One region of the Streptomyces sp. NPDC048415 genome, then DNA from elsewhere that is predicted to be linked to it. Evidence: riboswitches for the same ligand, from Rfam matches in the RefSeq annotation. Region 1 holds a riboswitch; each other region holds the start of a gene.

Region 1 (4,264 bases):
ACGCCTGGGCGGCCACCATGCTCGCCTTCGTCTCCCGCCCACCGGACCCCGTCCACGTGGGCGAGGTGATGTGGCGTGACATGTGGGTGAAGCGCCTGGAGGCGGTGGACCCCTTCGTCCACACCTGGCTGGCACACCAGACCCGGGACGCGTATTGGCGGCACGGCAGCGTCTGCGAGGACTACGGCGCGATCCGGGCGGCGGTGCTGGCGGTCGGCGGCTGGCACGACCCGTACCGCGACACGGTGCTGCGCCTGGTCGAGAACCTTCCCGCGGACCGTGTACGAGGCCTGATCGGCCCCTGGTCGCACCAGTACCCGGACCGGGGCCTGCCGCCCGGCCCGGCGATCGGCTTCCTCCAGGAGACGCTGCGCTGGTGGGACCACTGGCTGCGGGAGACCGACACGGGCGTGATGGCGGAACCCGTCCTGCGCTCGTACGTCATGGACGCGCATCCCCCGGCGACGACGTACCCGTCTCTCCCCGGCCGCTGGGTGGGCGACCCGGCCTGGCCCTCCCCCTCAGTGACCCCGACCGCGTACGAGCTCCAGGGCCCTCCGGTCCTCGTCCGGTCCCCTCAGCACACCGGAGTGGACGCGGGCCGCTTCTTTCCCTTGGGGAACGACGCGGACCTGCCCCCGGACCAGCGGGAGGAGGACGCCAGGTCGGCCTGCTTCGAATTCGAAGTGCCGGAGGAGACCTGGGTGTTGGGCCGCCCGAGGGTCGACCTGCGGCTGACGTCCTCGTCTCCCCGGGGGCAGGTGATCGCCCGCCTCTGCGACGTGGCCCCCGACGGAGCCTCGACGCTCGTCACCCGAGGTGTACTGAACCTGTCAGCGCGCCACGGCCGTGACCAGGCGGTTCCCTGGAAACAGGGTTCTACGGAGAACGTGGTTTTCGAGCTGAACAGCATCGGCTACGCGTTCCCGCCGGGGCACCGCATCCGTCTCGCCGTCTCCTCGGCGTACTGGCCCTGGATCTGGCCCCAGCCGGGCTCGGAGACGGGCTTCACCCTGGATCCCACCGGAAGCACGCTGGACCTCCCGGTGCGCACAAGGGAGTCGGCATCCTCGGCGGCGGGGTCGAAGCCGATCACCTTCGAGGCGCCGGAGCAGTCCGAACCCCTGGGCGTGGTCTCCCCCGCCACACTGGACGAGCCCCGGCCGGAACGCCTGGTCGTCCGCGACGTGGCCGCCGGCACCTGGCGCCTGGAAGTGGACCCGCGCTACGGCGGCACGCGCGTCTACCCCGACGGCCTCGAATTCACCGAGGACGCACTGGAGACGTACACGATCGACGCCTCGGACCCCCTTTCGGCCCGCGCCCGCTCGACCTGGTCGATCCGCTTCCACCGCCCGGACCTGCCCTGGGATGCCCGTATCTCGACGACATCCGACATCACCTGCGACGCCGAGGCCTTCATCACCGCCAACGAGGTCATCTGCAGGGACGGCGACGAGGTGGTCTTCCACCGGACCTGGGAGAAGAGGATCCCGCGCACGGCGGGCTAGAGACTCGGGGGTGCCGTAGGTGATTCTGAGGTCATGGCGCGGACGCGGACCGAGGAATTCCTGATGGACCTCGACGAGGGCATGCTCGGGTACTTCCGCGAGATGGCCCACGAGATGGTCACGCGCTTCGGAATCCCGCGCGCCGAGGCCGTGGCGAGGATCAACCGGGCATACGAGGGGCGGAAGTTCGCCGGCTATCCCGAGCCGATGTGCCGCGAACTGCCCGAATACTGGGGCTACGGGCTCTACTTCGAGCCCAACGCGGGTCGCCTCCCCGACGACGACCCGGACAAGGACCTCTCCGTGTGGGAGGTACGGCCGGCGCCGCCCAGGCACTCCACGGCCTGGACGCTGGAAACATAAATGCCCGAGTTGCGCTGCTTGCCGCTTTGATTCGGATTGGTCGCGTGAATTGGGTCACGCCTGACGGCGTCGGGCGTTTCGCGGCCCGCAGCGATCCCCCCTTTGCGAAAGGCAAGTTGAGGATCGAATTCCGGCACAATCGGACGTTTCACCCCTGCCGCAATCAGGCGAAAGCGATCTTCACCGGGAAATCCGGCCTTGTTACGGACATGTGCTCTCGCATACCTTCACGTCGATCCGAGCGGATCGCCGAATCCTGCCGCCGCCCGGAAACCCACCCACCCACGCACGCACGGCAGGAGCGGGGGACCCAGGCAAGCCGCCGATCCGGACACCGGAACGGCTAGGGGTGAAGTCGCGCTCATCGCGCGGCCGGGCAGCTCCCGCCCGAACCCGACAGCTCACCTCGCAGGCACCGGAGAGGACGTTCGTCATGGCCCGACGAGGCAAGCACCGCCGCCCCAGAACCAGCCCCCTCACCCGCGGCATGGTCGCCGTGGGAACCAGCGGAGCCGCACTCGCACTCCCGCTCGTGAGCGCGACCGGCGCGCACGCCGCCACCCAGACGACACAGGTCGCACAGGTCGCACAAGCCGCCGTCCCGCAGGTCTCGCTCGTCACCTACAAGGTGGTCGCGGGCGACACCCTGTCCAAGATCGCGAAGGACCACGCCACGGCCGGCAGCTGGCAAGATCTGTACAAGGCCAACCGCGCGGTCATAGGCAACGACCCGACACTGATTCACCCGGGCCTCACGCTGACGGTCGGTACGAAAACCACCAAAACGTCCGCAAAGTCGGCGACAGCCGTGTCGGCCACGGCCACCAAGTCGGCGAGCGCGTCCACCGCCACCCCCGCCTCCGCGAAGACGTACACCAACAACCTCGACGGCTGGATCAAGCAGTCCCTGGACATCATGGCCAAGTCGGGCATCCCGGGCAGCTATGACGGTATCCACCGCAACGTCATGCGCGAGTCCTCGGGCAACCCGCTGGCCATCAACAACTGGGACTCCAACGCCGCCGCCGGCATCCCCTCCAAGGGCCTCCTCCAGGTCATCGACCCCACCTTCACCGCTTACCACGTCCCGGGCACCGCCATGGATCCCTATGACCCGGTCGCGAACATCACGGCGGCCTGCAACTACGCGGCGGCGAAGTACGGCTCGATCGACAACGTCAACGGCGCCTACTGAGCGACCGACTCACGAGGTGCTGTTCACCCGGGATGACCGGCTCTCCGAGCCCCCGAAGAGCCGTTCCAGCACCACCGCGATCCCGTCCTCCTCGTTCGACAGGGTCACCTCGTCGGCCACCGCCTTGAGTTCCGGGTGGGCGTTGGCCATGGCGATCCCACGGGCGGCCCAGTCGAACATGGGGATGTCATTGGGCATGTCGCCGAAGGCGAGGGTGGTGCGGGGGGTGAGGCCGAGGTGGGCCGCGGCGAGAGCGAGGCCCGTCGCCTTGGTCACGCCGCATGGCTGGAGTTCGACGGTGCCGGGCCCCGACATGGTGACCGTAGCCAGCGAACCGACCACTCCCCGCGCCGCCGACGCCAACTCGTCGTCGGTCAGGAACGGGTGACGGAGCAGCACCTTGCTGATCGGTTCGGTCCACAGGTCGTCGCGCCGCCGCACCCGCACCGCCGGCAACGTCGGATGCGGCATCACGTACCCCGGCTCGATGAGCGTCAGCCCGTCCACGCCGTCCTGGTCCACCGCCGCGTACAGCAGCCCGACCTCTGCCTCGATCTTGCCGAGCGCCGTCTCCGCCAACTCCCTGTCCAGGGTGACCGACCAGAGCAGACGGTCCGTCCCGGCGTCGTACAACTGCGCCCCCTGGCCGCACACCGCCAGTCCCTCACCGCCGAGTTCGTCGAGCAGCGGTCGCACTCTCGGGGCGGGGCGACCCGTCACCACGAGATGCTGGGCGCCCGCCTCGGCCACCCGCGCCAACGCTGCCCGGGACCGGTCGGAGAGTGTGTCGTCGCCGCGCAGCAGCGTTCCGTCCAGGTCAGTGGCGATGAGTGAATATGCAGTCGGAGCGGCCATGATCCGAAGAATACGGATCGAACGACTCATCGGCCCGGCGTGAACCGGACGACGTCCGGTATCCCGTCAGCAACGCCGCTCACCACACGGTCGGTACGGGTGATATCCGTCGATACGGGCGGTAAGAGCGGTGCTTGGCGGTGGGGGGCGTACCAACGCCACTCCCGGCGTGCGGGATTATCCGAGCGCGGGCTCCCACGCGCGCCAGGAGCCGCAGCCCTTCATCAGGAAAGTCCATCGGGCAAGTCCCTTGGGTAAGTCCGTTGGGTAAGTCCGTTGGGCAATTCCATCGGGAAGCTCCAGGGAGAGACATGACCCTCACGCCCTCCGAGCGGGGAGT
Region 2 (4,264 bases), on a different contig from region 1:
AGGTCGCGCAGCTGCTCGACCCGCTGGCGGGCCTGCTCCCGCTGCCGCTCCAGATTGGCGACCTGGGTGCGCTGGGACACGTACTGCCTCATCGGGTACGCGAGGGCGACGATCAGGGAGCACAGGACGAGGGCCAGCAGCGCGGCCCGGCCGGTCAGCCGCGAGCGGCGGGCCTGCCGCTTGGTCTGGGAGCGATAGACCCGGGCCGCCGTCTGCTCGCCGAGCAGCTTCAGCCTGGTCGCGGTGGAGAACCGGTCCCGGTCCTTCACGGCCATGTCCCGCCTCCCCTTCACACATGCGGACGTCCCCGCACACGGTACGGGACCGGGTACGGGGACGTACGTACGACGCTTCCTACGGCCTCGAGGCTCAGCCTTGCTGTGCCCATCGTCCGCAAAGCGGAACGGCGGGAACGCTCAGCCCTTGCTGTGCCCATCGTCCGCCAAGCGGAACAGCGGGAACGCTCAGCCCTTGAAGCGCGGGAAGGCGCTGCGACCGGCGTACACCGCCGCGTCGTCGAGGATCTCCTCGATGCGCAGCAGCTGGTTGTACTTGGCGACGCGGTCCGAGCGGGCCGGGGCGCCGGTCTTGATCTGGCCGCAGTTCACCGCGACGGCGAGGTCGGCGATGGTGACGTCCTCGGTCTCGCCGGAGCGGTGGGACATCATGCACTTGAAGCCGTTGCGCTGGGCCATCTCGACGGCGTCCAGGGTCTCGGTCAGCGAGCCGATCTGGTTGACCTTGACGAGCAGGGCGTTCGCGGAGCCCTCCTCGATGCCGCGGGCGAGGCGCTCGGGGTTGGTGACGAAGAGGTCGTCGCCGACGATCTGGACCTTGTCGCCCAGCTTCTCGGTGATGACGTTCCAGCCGGCCCAGTCGTCCTCGTACAGCGGGTCCTCGATGGAGACGAGCGGGTACGCGGAGACGAGCTCCTCGTAGTACTCCGTCATCTCGGCGGCCGAGCGGGACTTGCCCTCGAACTCGTAGCTGCCGTCCTTGTAGAACTCCGACGCGGCGACGTCGAGCGCGAGCGCGATCTGCTCGCCGGGGACGTAACCGGCCTGCTTGATGGCCTCGAGGATTAGGTCGAGCGCGGCGCGGTTGGACTCCAGGTTCGGGGCGAAGCCGCCCTCGTCACCGAGACCGGTGGACAGGCCCTTGGTCTTCAGCACCTTCTTGAGGGTGTGGTAGACCTCGGCGCCCCAGCGCAGCGCCTCGGAGAAGGACTCCGCGCCGATCGGGGCGATCATGAACTCCTGGATGTCCACGTTCGAGTCGGCGTGCGACCCGCCGTTCAGGATGTTCATCATCGGAACGGGCAGCAGGTGCGCGTTCGGGCCGCCCAGGTAGCGGAAGAGCGGGAGGTCGCTGGCCTCGGAGGCGGCGTGCGCGACGGCGAGCGAGACGCCGAGGATGGCGTTGGCGCCGAGCGAGCCCTTGTTGTCGGTGGCGTCCAGGTCGAACATCGCCTGGTCGATCAGGCGCTGCTCGGTGGCGTCGTAGCCGACGAGCTCCGGGCCGATCTGCTCAATGACGGCGAGGACGGCCTTCTCGACACCCTTGCCCTGGTAGCGGTTGGGGTCCCCGTCGCGGAGCTCGATGGCCTCGAAGGCGCCGGTGGAAGCGCCGGACGGGACGGCGGCACGACCCGTGCTGCCGTCGTCGAGGCCGACCTCGACCTCGACCGTGGGGTTGCCTCGGGAGTCCAGGATTTCCCGGGCTACGACGACGTCGATGGACGGCACGAGCATCTCCTTCTGGGATGTGACGCGGGTACGCAGAGCTTTTCGCGGGCTCTGCGAGATGAGCCTAACCGCCTCGGAGGGATCGGCCAGCCGGTCGACCACCCCTTGGGCAGAACCGAGAGTAAATTGTTTCCGAACGGAACAAAAACCTGCCCCGTACATGAAACCCGCCCCGCGCCGGCCCGACAGGAAAAAGCCCCGCTCCGGTGCGTACGGGGGAACACGCACCGGAGCGGGGAGCCCGTGGGGACGGGGGCCCTCACCGGGGTCTCCACCATGGAGACCCCTTCTACGAGAGGGCTGTCATTCAGCTGAGGTGCAGCTGCTGACCGGGGTAGATGAAGTCGGCGTCGTCGACGATGTCCTTGTTCAGCTTGAACAGCTTCTGCCAGCCGCCCTTGACGTTCTTCTTCTCGGCGATCGAGCTGAGGGTGTCACCCTTGACGACCTTGTACTCGCCGTCACCCTTCTTGACCTTCTTGCCGGTCGGGGTGGTGACGGTCTTCTTGGCGACCGGGCGCTCGGTGGAACGGGAGGCGGGCTGCTCCGTCGTCCGGGTGGTGGTGCTCTGCGAGCCGCTCGACGAGGAGGAGCTGGAGGGCGTGGACGTGCCACCGCTGTACGCGGCGCTCGACAGGCCCGTGCCGCAGGTCGGCCAGGCACCCTTGCCCTGCGCGGCGAGGACCTTCTCGCCGATGGTGATCTGCTCCGACTTGGAGGCCTGGTTGGCGGTGGAGGCGTAGGCGGTGCCGCCGTACGCGGCCCAGGTGGAGGACGAGAACTGCAGGCCGCCGTAGTAGCCGTTGCCAGTGTTGATGGACCAGTTGCCACCGGACTCGCACTGGGCGACCGCGTCCCACTCGGAGGAGGTGGCGGCGGAGGCGTTGCCGGCCGCCATCAGCGGGGCGGCGATGGCGACACCGGTGACACCGGCGAGCGTGGCGACACGGGTGGCCTTGGAAGGACGGCGGTGCTTGCCCTTGCTGGAAAACAGCATGGAGAGATCCCCTCACCGACGCCTGCGAGGTGAGCTGTCGGGTTCGGGCGGGTGAGTGCCCGGCCGCGCGCCTCGGCCCTTCGGCCTCTGGCGCACGTCTTCACCCCAAGCCGCTCCCGGTCAACTCCCGGGCGCGGCGCTTACCTTGGGTCCCCCGCTCCTGCCTACGGCGCTTGACGCGACGACTGTTCCCGTACGGCCGCTGGCAGGATTCGGCGTTGCGACCGTCGGGGCCCGCGGTGGCGAGCGATCACGACCGTAGACATGCGATCGGCGGAATTCCAAAGACGATCAGGGCTTCTGAGACCCATCTCTCACTCGCGCCAAACCGGACATTACACGGCGAACCAGGACGCGAACTCCCGCTACTTTTCGTCCGTTTCAGCACCAACTGCAAGACTCTGACCGGGGATGATGAGGTCGGGATCGGCACCGACCGTCTCCTTGTTCCCGGCGTACAGCTCGGCCCATCCACCCTTGAGGTCAAGGTCGTCGGCGATCGTCCAGAGACTGTCACCGGTGCGCACGGTGTACGAGCCGTCGGCGGCGTCACGCGAGGCGCTCGAGCCGCGCGAGGCGTGCCGCCCGGAAGCGCTGTCCGTACGACCGTCGGTCACACCCTCCGCCGTGCCCTCGTCGGCGCTGCCGCCACGGTGACGGCCCGCGCCGGTCGTCCCGGACTCGGACGCACCCGAAGAGTCGCCGTTCTGCGTGGAGTTGTCCGATTCGCCATTCGTGGCGGTTTTCGCGTCCGAGCTGTCGGAACCCTGTGAGGTACCGGAAGACGTGTCGGACTTCGTCGAGTTCCCGGTCGCGTCCGAGGAGGAGCCGGACGAGGAAGAGGAGTCGGACGACGAGTCGGACGAACCGGATGAAAGAGACGAACTCGGCGAGTCGGAGGAACTTGACGAGCCCGAGGAGTCCGACGAGCCGGACGTGCTCGACGAGTCGTTCGCCACCCCCGTGTCGACCTCGACCTCGCCCGAGTTCTTGCTGAGCCCGGAGAGCGGCCCACAGGTGGGCCAGGCGGCGAGACCCTTGGCATCGAGGAGCTTCTCGGCGACGGCTATCTGCTGCGAGCGGCTGGCCTGATCGGGCCTCGAGGCGTACGCGAGACCGCCGTGCGCCTCCCAGTCGTCCTGGGTCAACTGCAGGCCGCCGAAGTACCCGTTGCCGTCATTGGTGCTCCACGCGCCGCCGCTCTCGCACTCCGCGACCCGGTCCCACGTGGTGCCGTCGGCCGCGCTCGCACTGGTGGCGCCGAGCAACGGGATCGCGATGGCCGATCCGGTCACTCCTGCGGCGACGATGAGGGCCGGGGCCTGACGGGGGCGACGATGACGGCCGTTCCCGGAGCGCATGCGGAAGCCTTTCGCGTGACAGCAGGTGACTACAGCGGCAGATGGGCCGCGTTGATGGGTGAACGTATCCGCACTCGAACGCTTGTCACAAGTCGATGCAGCGCAGATCACGTGAAGATCACAGAGTTGAGGGACCGTCACTTTTTCCCTGGTGAGAGGCG
Region 3 (4,264 bases), on a different contig from region 1:
GGACGGCATCGCCACGATCATGGCGCGCGCCTTCTCCGAAGGCACCGACAAGCACTCCGCCGAGGAGTTCGCCGCCGAGCTGGAGCGCTGCGGCGCCACCCTCGACTCGCACGCCGACCACCCGGGCGTACGCCTGTCGCTCGAAGTCCCCGTCTCGCGCGTGTCCAAGGCGCTCGGTCTGGTCGCCGACGCCCTGAGGGCACCGGCGTTCGCGGACAGCGAGGTCGAGCGGCTGGTGCGCAACCGGCTGGACGAGATCCCGCACGAGACCGCCAACCCGGCCCGCCGCGCCGCCAAGGAGCTCTCCAAGGAGCTGTTCCCGGCGACCTCGCGCATGTCGCGCCCGCGCCAGGGCACCGAGGAGACCGTCCAGAAGATCGACTCGGCGGCCGTACGCGCCTTCTACGAGAAGCACGTACGCCCCGCCACGGCCACCGCGGTGATCGTCGGTGATCTGACGGGTGTCGATCTCGACGCACTGCTCGCCGACACTCTCGGCTCCTGGAGCGGCTCGTCCGCCGAGCCGCGTCCCGTGCCGCCGGTGACCGCCGACGACACCGGGCGCGTGATCATCGTGGACCGCCCCGGCGCCGTCCAGACACAGCTGCTCATCGGCCGTGTCGGCGCCGACCGGCACGACCGCGTGTGGCCCGCCCAGGTGCTCGGCACGTACTGCCTCGGCGGCACCCTCACCTCGCGCCTGGACCGGGTCCTGCGCGAGGAAAAGGGTTACACCTACGGTGTGCGGGCGTTCGGCCAGGTGCTGCGCTCCGCCCCGGACGGCACGGGCGTCGCGATGCTCGCCATCAGCGGTTCGGTGGACACCCCGAACACCGGTCCAGCGCTCGATGACCTGTGGAAGGTGCTGCGCACCCTCGCCGCCGAGGGCCTGACGGACGCCGAGCGCGACATCGCCGTACAGAACCTGGTGGGCGTGGCGCCCCTCAAGTTCGAGACCGCGGCGGCCGTCGCGAGCACGCTCGCGGACCAGGTCGAGCAGGACCTGCCGGACGACTACCAGGCGACGCTGTATCAGCAGCTCGCCGCGACCGGCACCGTGGAGGCCACCGCTGCCGCCGTGAACGCCTTCCCGGTCAACCGTCTGGTAACCGTCCTGGTCGGCGACGCCGCGCAGATCGAGGAGCCCGTCAAGGCCCTCGGTATCGGTGAAGTGAGCGTCGTACGGGCCGAGTAGAGCGGCCGCACCTCTGAGAGCCCAGGTGACTGAAGAGTCACCTGGGTCTCTTTTTGCCCGGACTTCGTCCTCAATTTGTCCGTATTGATGGGGAGGTTGCCTGTCTGCCCTGTGGCATGCACTACAAAAGCCGTGATCCGTTTGTCGTTTGAAAGATGCCCCGTTTAGCGTCGGTCCGGCTGTTCGTCAGGCAGTGCGCCGCGCCCGCGGCACCGGACAGTCATCGCCGAGTCCCCGTACGGCGCGAGCCAGGGGAGCCGGGGACCCATACGCAGTCCCTGGGGTGAATCGGACACCCTCCCCGGAGGGGGTCCGTAGGAGACCTTCCTGCTCCGAACCCGTCAGCTAACCCGGTAGGCGAGAAGGAAGGAAAGGACCAGCCCCTACATGGCGTTCACGTGTAGCACCGGGAAGCATCGTCGTCCGAGCCGCGTGAAGCGCACCACCACGAACGCCATCGGCGTCGCGGCGCTCACCACCACCGGTGTCATCGGAACCCTGGCCGCACCGGCGCTCGCCGCGGACTCCTCCGTCGAGCAGACCGGGCTGACCCAGGCCATCACCATCGGTGGTTCCCTCGCCGATCAGATCGACGCGCAGGCCGCCGCCCAGCAGCGCGCGGCCGACGAGGCCGCCGCGCTGAAGAAGGCCGAGGAGGCGGCGCGCGAGCGAGCCGCGGAGAAGGCCAAGCAGCAGCGCGAGGCCAAGGAGCGCGCCGCCCGCGCGGCCGAGCGCAAGCGCCTCAACTCCTTCGTGCTGCCGATCACCGGCTCGTACATCTCCACCGGCTACAAGGCCGGCGGCAGCCTCTGGTCCTCCGGCAGCCACACCGGTGCCGACTTCCACGCCGCGTCCGGCACCTCCGTCCACGCCGTCGGCTCCGGCACGGTCGTCACGGCCGGCTGGGGCGGCGCCTACGGCAATCAAGTCGTGATCAAGATGCACGACGGCACGTACACCATGTACGGCCACCTGTCGTCCATCGGTGTCTCGGTGGGCCAGTCGGTCACCCCGGGCCGGCAGATAGGCCTCTCCGGGGCCACCGGCAACACCACCGGGCCGCACCTCCACTTCGAGGCGCGTACGACCGCCGAGTACGGCTCCGACATCGACCCCGTCGGCTACCTCCGCTCGCACGGCGTGAACGTCTGACGACCCGGTTCACCTCTTCCGACGCCCCGGCTCATCCGAGTCGGGGCATCGTCGTTTCGGGCGGCCGTCTGTCCAAAAAATATCCATGGATTCCGGCCTGCCATCGGAAATTCCGGCTTCCTGCAATAGAGTCACTGAACAAGCGTCAATCGATGGCGTTTCGCGGGGATTAAAGCGGAGGTCGGGGCATGCGTATTCCGGCGCACTCGGTATGCACGGCGATCCGTGACGACATCGTCGCGGGTGTCTACGAGCGAGGCGGCCGGCTCACCGAGGAACTGCTCGCGCGCCGCTACGGCGTCTCGCGCGTCCCCGTGCGCGAGGCCCTGCGCACCCTGGAGGCCGAGGGTTTCGTCGTCACCCGACGGCACGCGGGCGCGTGCGTCGCGGAACCGACCGAGCAGGAGGCCTCCGACCTGCTGGAGATGCGCATGCTGCTGGAGCCGCTGGGTGCCGCGCGGGCCGCCCAGCGCCGCACGGAGGCCCACCTCAAGGTGCTGCGAGGCCTGGTCAGGCTGGGCCAGGAGCGGGCCAGAAGGGGTCACAGCGAGGATCTGCGCTCGCTGGGCGGCTGGTTCCACGAGACGCTCGCCCAGGCCTCCGGAAGCCCCGCGCTGACCTCCACACTCGGCCAGCTTCGGCACAAGATCGCCTGGATGTACGCGGTGGAGGCGCCGGCCAGCCCCGGGGAGTCCTGGGCGGAGCACGGCGGCATCGTCGACGCCGTCGCGCGCGGCGACAGTGAGCGGGCTCGGGCGATCACCGCGGTGCACACCGAGCGCGCGACGGCCGCGCACCGGCTCCGTTTTCCCGGCGGCGGAGATCGACCGGAACGTGTGAGGACTTCGCAACATCCCGTAAACGTGACGGGGCTGCGGCATTAACACGGGAGCCGTATACAAAGAGGGGTAATTCGCGGGGCATTATTTTTGCTGCCACTGATTCGAGTGCCGGGAATTCCAGCGTGCGCTATTTCGATGGCTGCGCCGCGGGCCGCGCCTGTGGCACGAGGGGAATTCCTGGACGGCGTACGGAAAACGGCTGAGCCGCGCCGCCCAGGTAAGGGTGGCGCGGCTCAGCCGTGCGCTGTCCGAGAACCTCAGACGGTCTCGGGGAGCTCCTCGAGACCCTCGGCGACCAGCTTCGCCAGTCGGTCCAGGGCGGCGTCCGCACCCTCGGCGTCGGATGCGAGGACGATCTCCTCGCCGCCCTGGGCGCCCAGGCCGAGGACCGCGAGCATGGAGGCCGCGTTGACGGGGTTGCCGTCGGCCTTGGCGATCGTCACGGGGATGCCGGAGGCCGTGGCGGCCCGGACGAAGATGGAGGCGGGGCGGGCGTGGAGGCCCTCAGCCCAGCCGACGTTGACGCGGCGCTCAGCCATGTGATGCTGCCCTTCAGGTATTCAGGGTTGTCTAGACCAGTGTCCCATATCGCGAAGCGTCCCCGGAGCGGTCCTTCGTCCCGCCCGGAGTGTCGTCGGACCGCGGCCTCGGTCCGACGTTCGTCCCCCACAGACTGCCTCGCGCCGTTGTCGGACGCGAGCCGTACTCTGGGGCCCATGCAGACCTCGTCGGACCGGCACGAGTACCCCGCTCATTGGGAGGCCGACGTGGTGCTGCGCGACGGCGGCACCGCGCGCGTCAGGCCCATCACCGTTGATGACGCCGAGCGCCTGGTCAGCTTCTACGAGCAGGTGTCCGACGAGTCGAAGTACTACCGCTTCTTCGCGCCGTATCCACGCCTGTCCGCCAAGGACGTCCACCGCTTCACGCACCACGACTTTGTGGACAGGGTGGGGCTCGCGGCCACGGTGGGCGGCGAGTTCATCGCCACCGTACGCTATGACCGTATTAATGCCGACGGTCTGCCCGCCTCCGCGCCCGCCGACGAGGCCGAGGTCGCCTTCCTCGTGCAGGA
Region 4 (4,264 bases), on a different contig from region 1:
GGGCGCGACGGCTCGCCCGCGAGTACGCCCACCACCACTTCGGGAAGGCCGCGGCGCGCTCGGTCGCGGAGTACGAGGCGTACGCGACCTCGCTCGCGTTCCTTCGGCACCGGGGGCGGCGTGGCCGCGCGGGCGCCGACTTCGTCGTACGGGAGCGGGAGTTGCTCGACGCGCTGTGGCGGCGCCGGGATGTCGCCCGGCCGGCGCTCGCCTACGCGGCGCGCGTCACGGCGCCGGTTCCGGTGGTTCCGGTCCCGCCACCGTGGCCGGCGCACGGATACGGGTACGGATACGCCCCGTCGTACGGTCAGCAGTACAGGCCGGCGGCGCCGTCTCCCGCGTACAACCCCTATCGGTCATAGACCTGCGGAGAGTTGGGCACCGCCGGACCGGATCGCGCCGTCACGGCAGATCCCCGCCGCGGCGAAAAGGACGTCCCCCCGGCGCGGCAGGAGGCGCCGTCACACCCACGGCAGAAGACGCCGTCAGGCCCACACCAGAAGTGCCGTCAGGCCCGCGACGGGAGATGCCGTCACGCCCACGCCAGAAGATGCCGCGAGGCCCTCGGCAGAAGACGCCGTCACGCCCCCACCAGAAGACGCCCTCAGGCCCACGCCAGAAGATCCCGTCAGGCCGACGCCTCCGTCAGCCTGGCCAGCTCGCCGCCCGTCAGGACCAGTTCCGCCACCCCGATCAGCGCGGGCAGCTGCTCGACCGTGCGGGCGGAAGCGATCGGCGCCGCCACGGTCGGCTGGGCCGCCAGCCACGCCAGGGCGACGGTGGCGACGGGAACGTCGTGGGCCTGGGCGACCTCGTCGAGGGCGGCGAGGACCCGCAGCCCGCGCTCGGAGTCCAGGTGCTTGGCGGCGCCCTCCGCACGCGCGCTGTCGACCGTCGTACCCGGCCGGTACTTCCCGGTGAGGAAGCCGGACGCGAGGGAGAAGTACGGGACGGCCGCGAGACCGGCGCGGGAGGCGACGTCCCGCAGGGCGCCCTCGTAGGTGTCGCGCGAGACCAGGTTGTAGTGCGGCTGGAGGGCGACATAGCGCGCGAGGCCCTCGCGGTCGGAGAACTCCAGGGACTCCTGGAGCCGCTCGGGCGTGATGTTGGAGGCGGCGATGTGGCGCACCTTGCCGGCCTTCACCAGGTCGTCGAGCGCGCCGATGATCTCATCGACCGGCACTTCCGGCTTGTCGAAGTGCGTGAAGTAGAGGTCGATGTAGTCGGTGTCGAGGCGGCGCAGGGACGCGTCGGCGGCGGCCTTGATGTTGGCGCCGGACAGCCCCGGGTACTCGGGGTGCTGGCTGACCTTGGTGGCGACCACGATGTCCGAGCGGTTGCCGCGCGCCTTCAGCCACTTGCCGATGATGGTCTCGGACTCGCCGCCCTTGTTGCCCTCGACCCATGCCGAGTAGGAGTCGGCCGTGTCGAGGAAGTTGCCGCCGGCCGCCGCGTACGCGTCGAGCACGGCGAAGGACTGGGCCTCGTCCGAGGTCCAGCCGAAGACGTTGCCGCCGAGGGAGAGCGGGAAGACCTCGAGGTCGGAGGAACCGAGCTTACGAAGAGAAGTCATGCTCAGTTTCAACGCCCGCACCGGATGGCCGTATTCCGCTCCCCTCCGGGCGATCAGGGATTGAGGCCCTTGCCCCGCAGCCACGCCATCGGGTCGATCGCGCCGCCGCCGTCGGGGTGCACCTCCAGGTGCAGGTGCGGCCCGGTGACATTGCCCGTCGCGCCCACGCGTCCGATGACGTCACCCGTGGCGACCTTCTGCCCCACGCTGACGCTGATCGACGACTGGTGGCAGAACCACAGCTCCGTACCGTCGTCGAGGGTGAGGATCGTGCGATAGCCGTACGCGCCGGCCCAGCCCGCCTCCGTGACGGTGCCGCTGTGGATCGCCTTGATCAGCGTGCCGGTGGGCGCGGCGAAGTCGAGGCCGGTGTGATAGCCGGAGGACCACATGGAGCCGGCGTCGCCGAAGCGCCCGGTCAGCGTGTACGAGGAGGTGGGCAGCGAGTAGCTCTTGGCGAGCTCGGCGAGACGCGCGGCCTCGGCCTTCGCCTTGGCCTCCTGCTCCGCCTTCTTCTTGGTAGCCGCGGCCTTGGCCTCGGCGTCGTCCTGCTGCTTGGCGGCGAGCGCGACGGCCTGCTTGGCGGCGGCGGCCTCGGCGGCCTCCTGGGCCGCGTTGTCGACCTGGTCCTGCTGCGACTCGGCCTGCTGCATGATGCGGGCGCGCAGGGCCTCGCCCGCGTCCGTGCTGCCCTGGGCGGCGTCGGTGCTGGTCAGGCCGGCGCTGGTGAGCGGGGTGGCGGAGCCCTTGGGGGCGCTGGAGCCGCCGTCCGAGATCAGGGCCTTGGCCGATTCGGTGACCGACGACAGGTCGGGCAGCGAGATCGACACCGGCGGTTTGCCGGGCGCCGCGGTGGCCATACCGCCCGCGCCGACGGCGGCTATGACGCCGACGCCGAGAACCGTGGAGCTGCGGGCGAGTCCTCCGCCGCGCTGCTTGCTGACGCGGTGCCGGCCGCGCACGGGACGGACGGAATCCTCGGTGGGGTTCCACTCCTCCCAGGGGCCCTCGTCGTTGCCGTAGCCGAAGGGCTGTGTATCACTCGGCGCGAACGAGGTGTTCTGGGCAGGCCGGTTGGACGCCACGTGGGCGCGCTCCTTTCCTTCCTTCTCGCCTACCGGGTTAGCTGACGGGTTCGGAGCAGGAAGGTCTCCTACGCGCGTATACCTGCCGTGCTTCCACGGCGGAATACGCTCGATTCACCCCAAGTTGGTGGTTCCCCGGTTCCCTCGCGGGATTCGGCGCGTGCGCACGGAGCCGTCTCTTGTGACGGCTGGGACGACCGCGCTGCGTTATCGAACGTTAATAGACCCGGACCCCGGATTCCAAGCTGTTCGGACTGATCGTTCATGCTTTTGGCCAGGACTTTGGGGTCATGACCGGGGTAAACCGGGCGAGTTGACCACACTCCATAAACACGCGTTCAGTTGACGGTGTGTCAGTTGTTATCGGAGAGGCGTCACACGATCACCCCTCGTGACAACGATCAAGGACGCCGTCCACCAACTGGGGGCGTCGTACGGCGAGCAGCGCCATGTCGTCCGCCAGAGCGCCGCCCGCGTGCCGGCGGACCTCGTCGGCAAGTGCGGTCAGCAACGCGCCGGGCCCGGCGAAGAGCCGGCCGGCGAGGCACGCCACAGGATCGTAGAAGTCCCCGCGCCCGTCGCGGGCCTCGGACAGCCCGTCCGTGTGCACAAGCAGCGTCGCCCCGCGGGGGAAGCCGGCCCGCACCGCCCGGTCGGGCCAGGCGCCCAGCTCACCCATCCCCAGCGGCAGCGCGGGGTCCTCGGCGGCGAGTGCGACGAGGGTGCCGTCGGTATGCAGGAGCAAGGGCGGGGGATGGCCGCGGTTGACGATCCGTACGGCGTCCTCGCCGTGCGGGATCTCCGCGAGTACGGCCGTGGTGAACCCCTCGAAGGCGTCGAGGCCGTCGCGCCGGGTGCCCTCGCGCGCCAGCGCCCGTTCCAGCCGCCCCGCGACCGCCTCCAGCGTCGCCTCCTGCTCGGCCGCCTCCCGGAACGCCCCGATCACCACCGCCACGGCGGCCACCGCACCCATGCCCTTCCCGCGTACATCGCCCACCACCAGCCGTACACCGTGCGGGGAGTCCTGCACCGCGTAGAGGTCGCCGCCGATGTAGGCGTCCGTCTGCGCCGCCTCGTACCGCGCGGCGACCTCCAGGCCGCCGATCCGCTCCGCGGGCTCCGGCAGCACGGCGCGCTGCGCGGACTCGGCGATCTCCCGGACCGAGGCGAGCCGTTCGTCGCTGCGGCGGACGAGGATGTTGATGAGGACGGCCAGGCCGACGGCTGTCGCCACGGTGACCACTTCGGTGACCGAGTCGACGTTCAGGGCGATACCGAGCTTGAGGTGGACGGTGACGAGCGCGGCGATGGTCAGGGTGCCGGTGAGGACGGTGCCGCGCAGTGAGTAGAGGGGCGCGGCGACGAGTGGGGCGGCCGTGAGGAGGGGAGCGGCGGTGAAGTCCGACGGGGTGAGGTAGTCGTAGAGGATCCCGGTGACGATGAGCAGCGCCGGGAGTGCCCGCACAAAGGCACGGGCGTACGAGATCCTGCGCCGGCCGGTGTCCTTCGGACCGCCGTGCCGCGGGGCGCTGTGCGGCGTGGCGTCGCCGAGGCCGGGGTCGGGCACGGGGTCGCCGGGCAGGCGTCCGCCGGCCCGCTCGTACGC

The links. Region 1 has a riboswitch for cyclic di-AMP ahead of AB0D27_RS13765 (LysM peptidoglycan-binding domain-containing protein). Riboswitches for the same ligand answer to the same signal wherever they lie in the genome.
Positions count from the first base shown of each region.
Region 2: another riboswitch for cyclic di-AMP. It lies ahead of AB0D27_RS13550 (transglycosylase family protein); the one in region 1 lies ahead of AB0D27_RS13765 (LysM peptidoglycan-binding domain-containing protein).
Region 3: another riboswitch for cyclic di-AMP. It lies ahead of AB0D27_RS09760 (M23 family metallopeptidase); the one in region 1 lies ahead of AB0D27_RS13765 (LysM peptidoglycan-binding domain-containing protein).
Region 4: another riboswitch for cyclic di-AMP. It lies ahead of AB0D27_RS38180 (M23 family metallopeptidase); the one in region 1 lies ahead of AB0D27_RS13765 (LysM peptidoglycan-binding domain-containing protein).

Region 1 is NZ_JBEZKJ010000016.1:20,072-24,335, forward strand. It holds gene AB0D27_RS13755 (CocE/NonD family hydrolase) at 1-1,511, shown strand, start outside; gene AB0D27_RS13760 (hypothetical protein) at 1,545-1,874, shown strand; cyclic di-AMP (ydaO/yuaA leader) riboswitch at 2,144-2,302, shown strand; gene AB0D27_RS13765 (LysM peptidoglycan-binding domain-containing protein) at 2,308-3,069, shown strand; gene AB0D27_RS13770 (HAD family hydrolase) at 3,079-3,924, opposite strand; gene AB0D27_RS13775 (hypothetical protein) at 4,236-4,264, shown strand, end outside.
Region 2 is NZ_JBEZKJ010000015.1:95,603-99,866, forward strand. It holds gene AB0D27_RS13540 (septum formation initiator family protein) at 1-275, opposite strand, end outside; gene eno (phosphopyruvate hydratase) at 465-1,751, opposite strand; gene AB0D27_RS13550 (transglycosylase family protein) at 2,053-2,742, opposite strand; cyclic di-AMP (ydaO/yuaA leader) riboswitch at 2,747-2,924, opposite strand; gene AB0D27_RS13555 (transglycosylase family protein) at 3,108-4,103, opposite strand.
Region 3 is NZ_JBEZKJ010000009.1:124,565-128,828, forward strand. It holds gene AB0D27_RS09755 (pitrilysin family protein) at 1-1,195, shown strand, start outside; cyclic di-AMP (ydaO/yuaA leader) riboswitch at 1,410-1,570, shown strand; gene AB0D27_RS09760 (M23 family metallopeptidase) at 1,583-2,347, shown strand; gene AB0D27_RS09765 (GntR family transcriptional regulator) at 2,536-3,231, shown strand; gene AB0D27_RS09770 (HPr family phosphocarrier protein) at 3,447-3,728, opposite strand; gene AB0D27_RS09775 (GNAT family N-acetyltransferase) at 3,906-4,264, shown strand, end outside.
Region 4 is NZ_JBEZKJ010000100.1:15,738-20,001, reverse strand. It holds gene AB0D27_RS38190 (PrsW family intramembrane metalloprotease) at 1-362, shown strand, start outside; gene AB0D27_RS38185 (aldo/keto reductase) at 629-1,573, opposite strand; gene AB0D27_RS38180 (M23 family metallopeptidase) at 1,627-2,658, opposite strand; cyclic di-AMP (ydaO/yuaA leader) riboswitch at 2,670-2,827, opposite strand; gene AB0D27_RS38175 (PP2C family protein-serine/threonine phosphatase) at 3,041-4,264, opposite strand, start outside.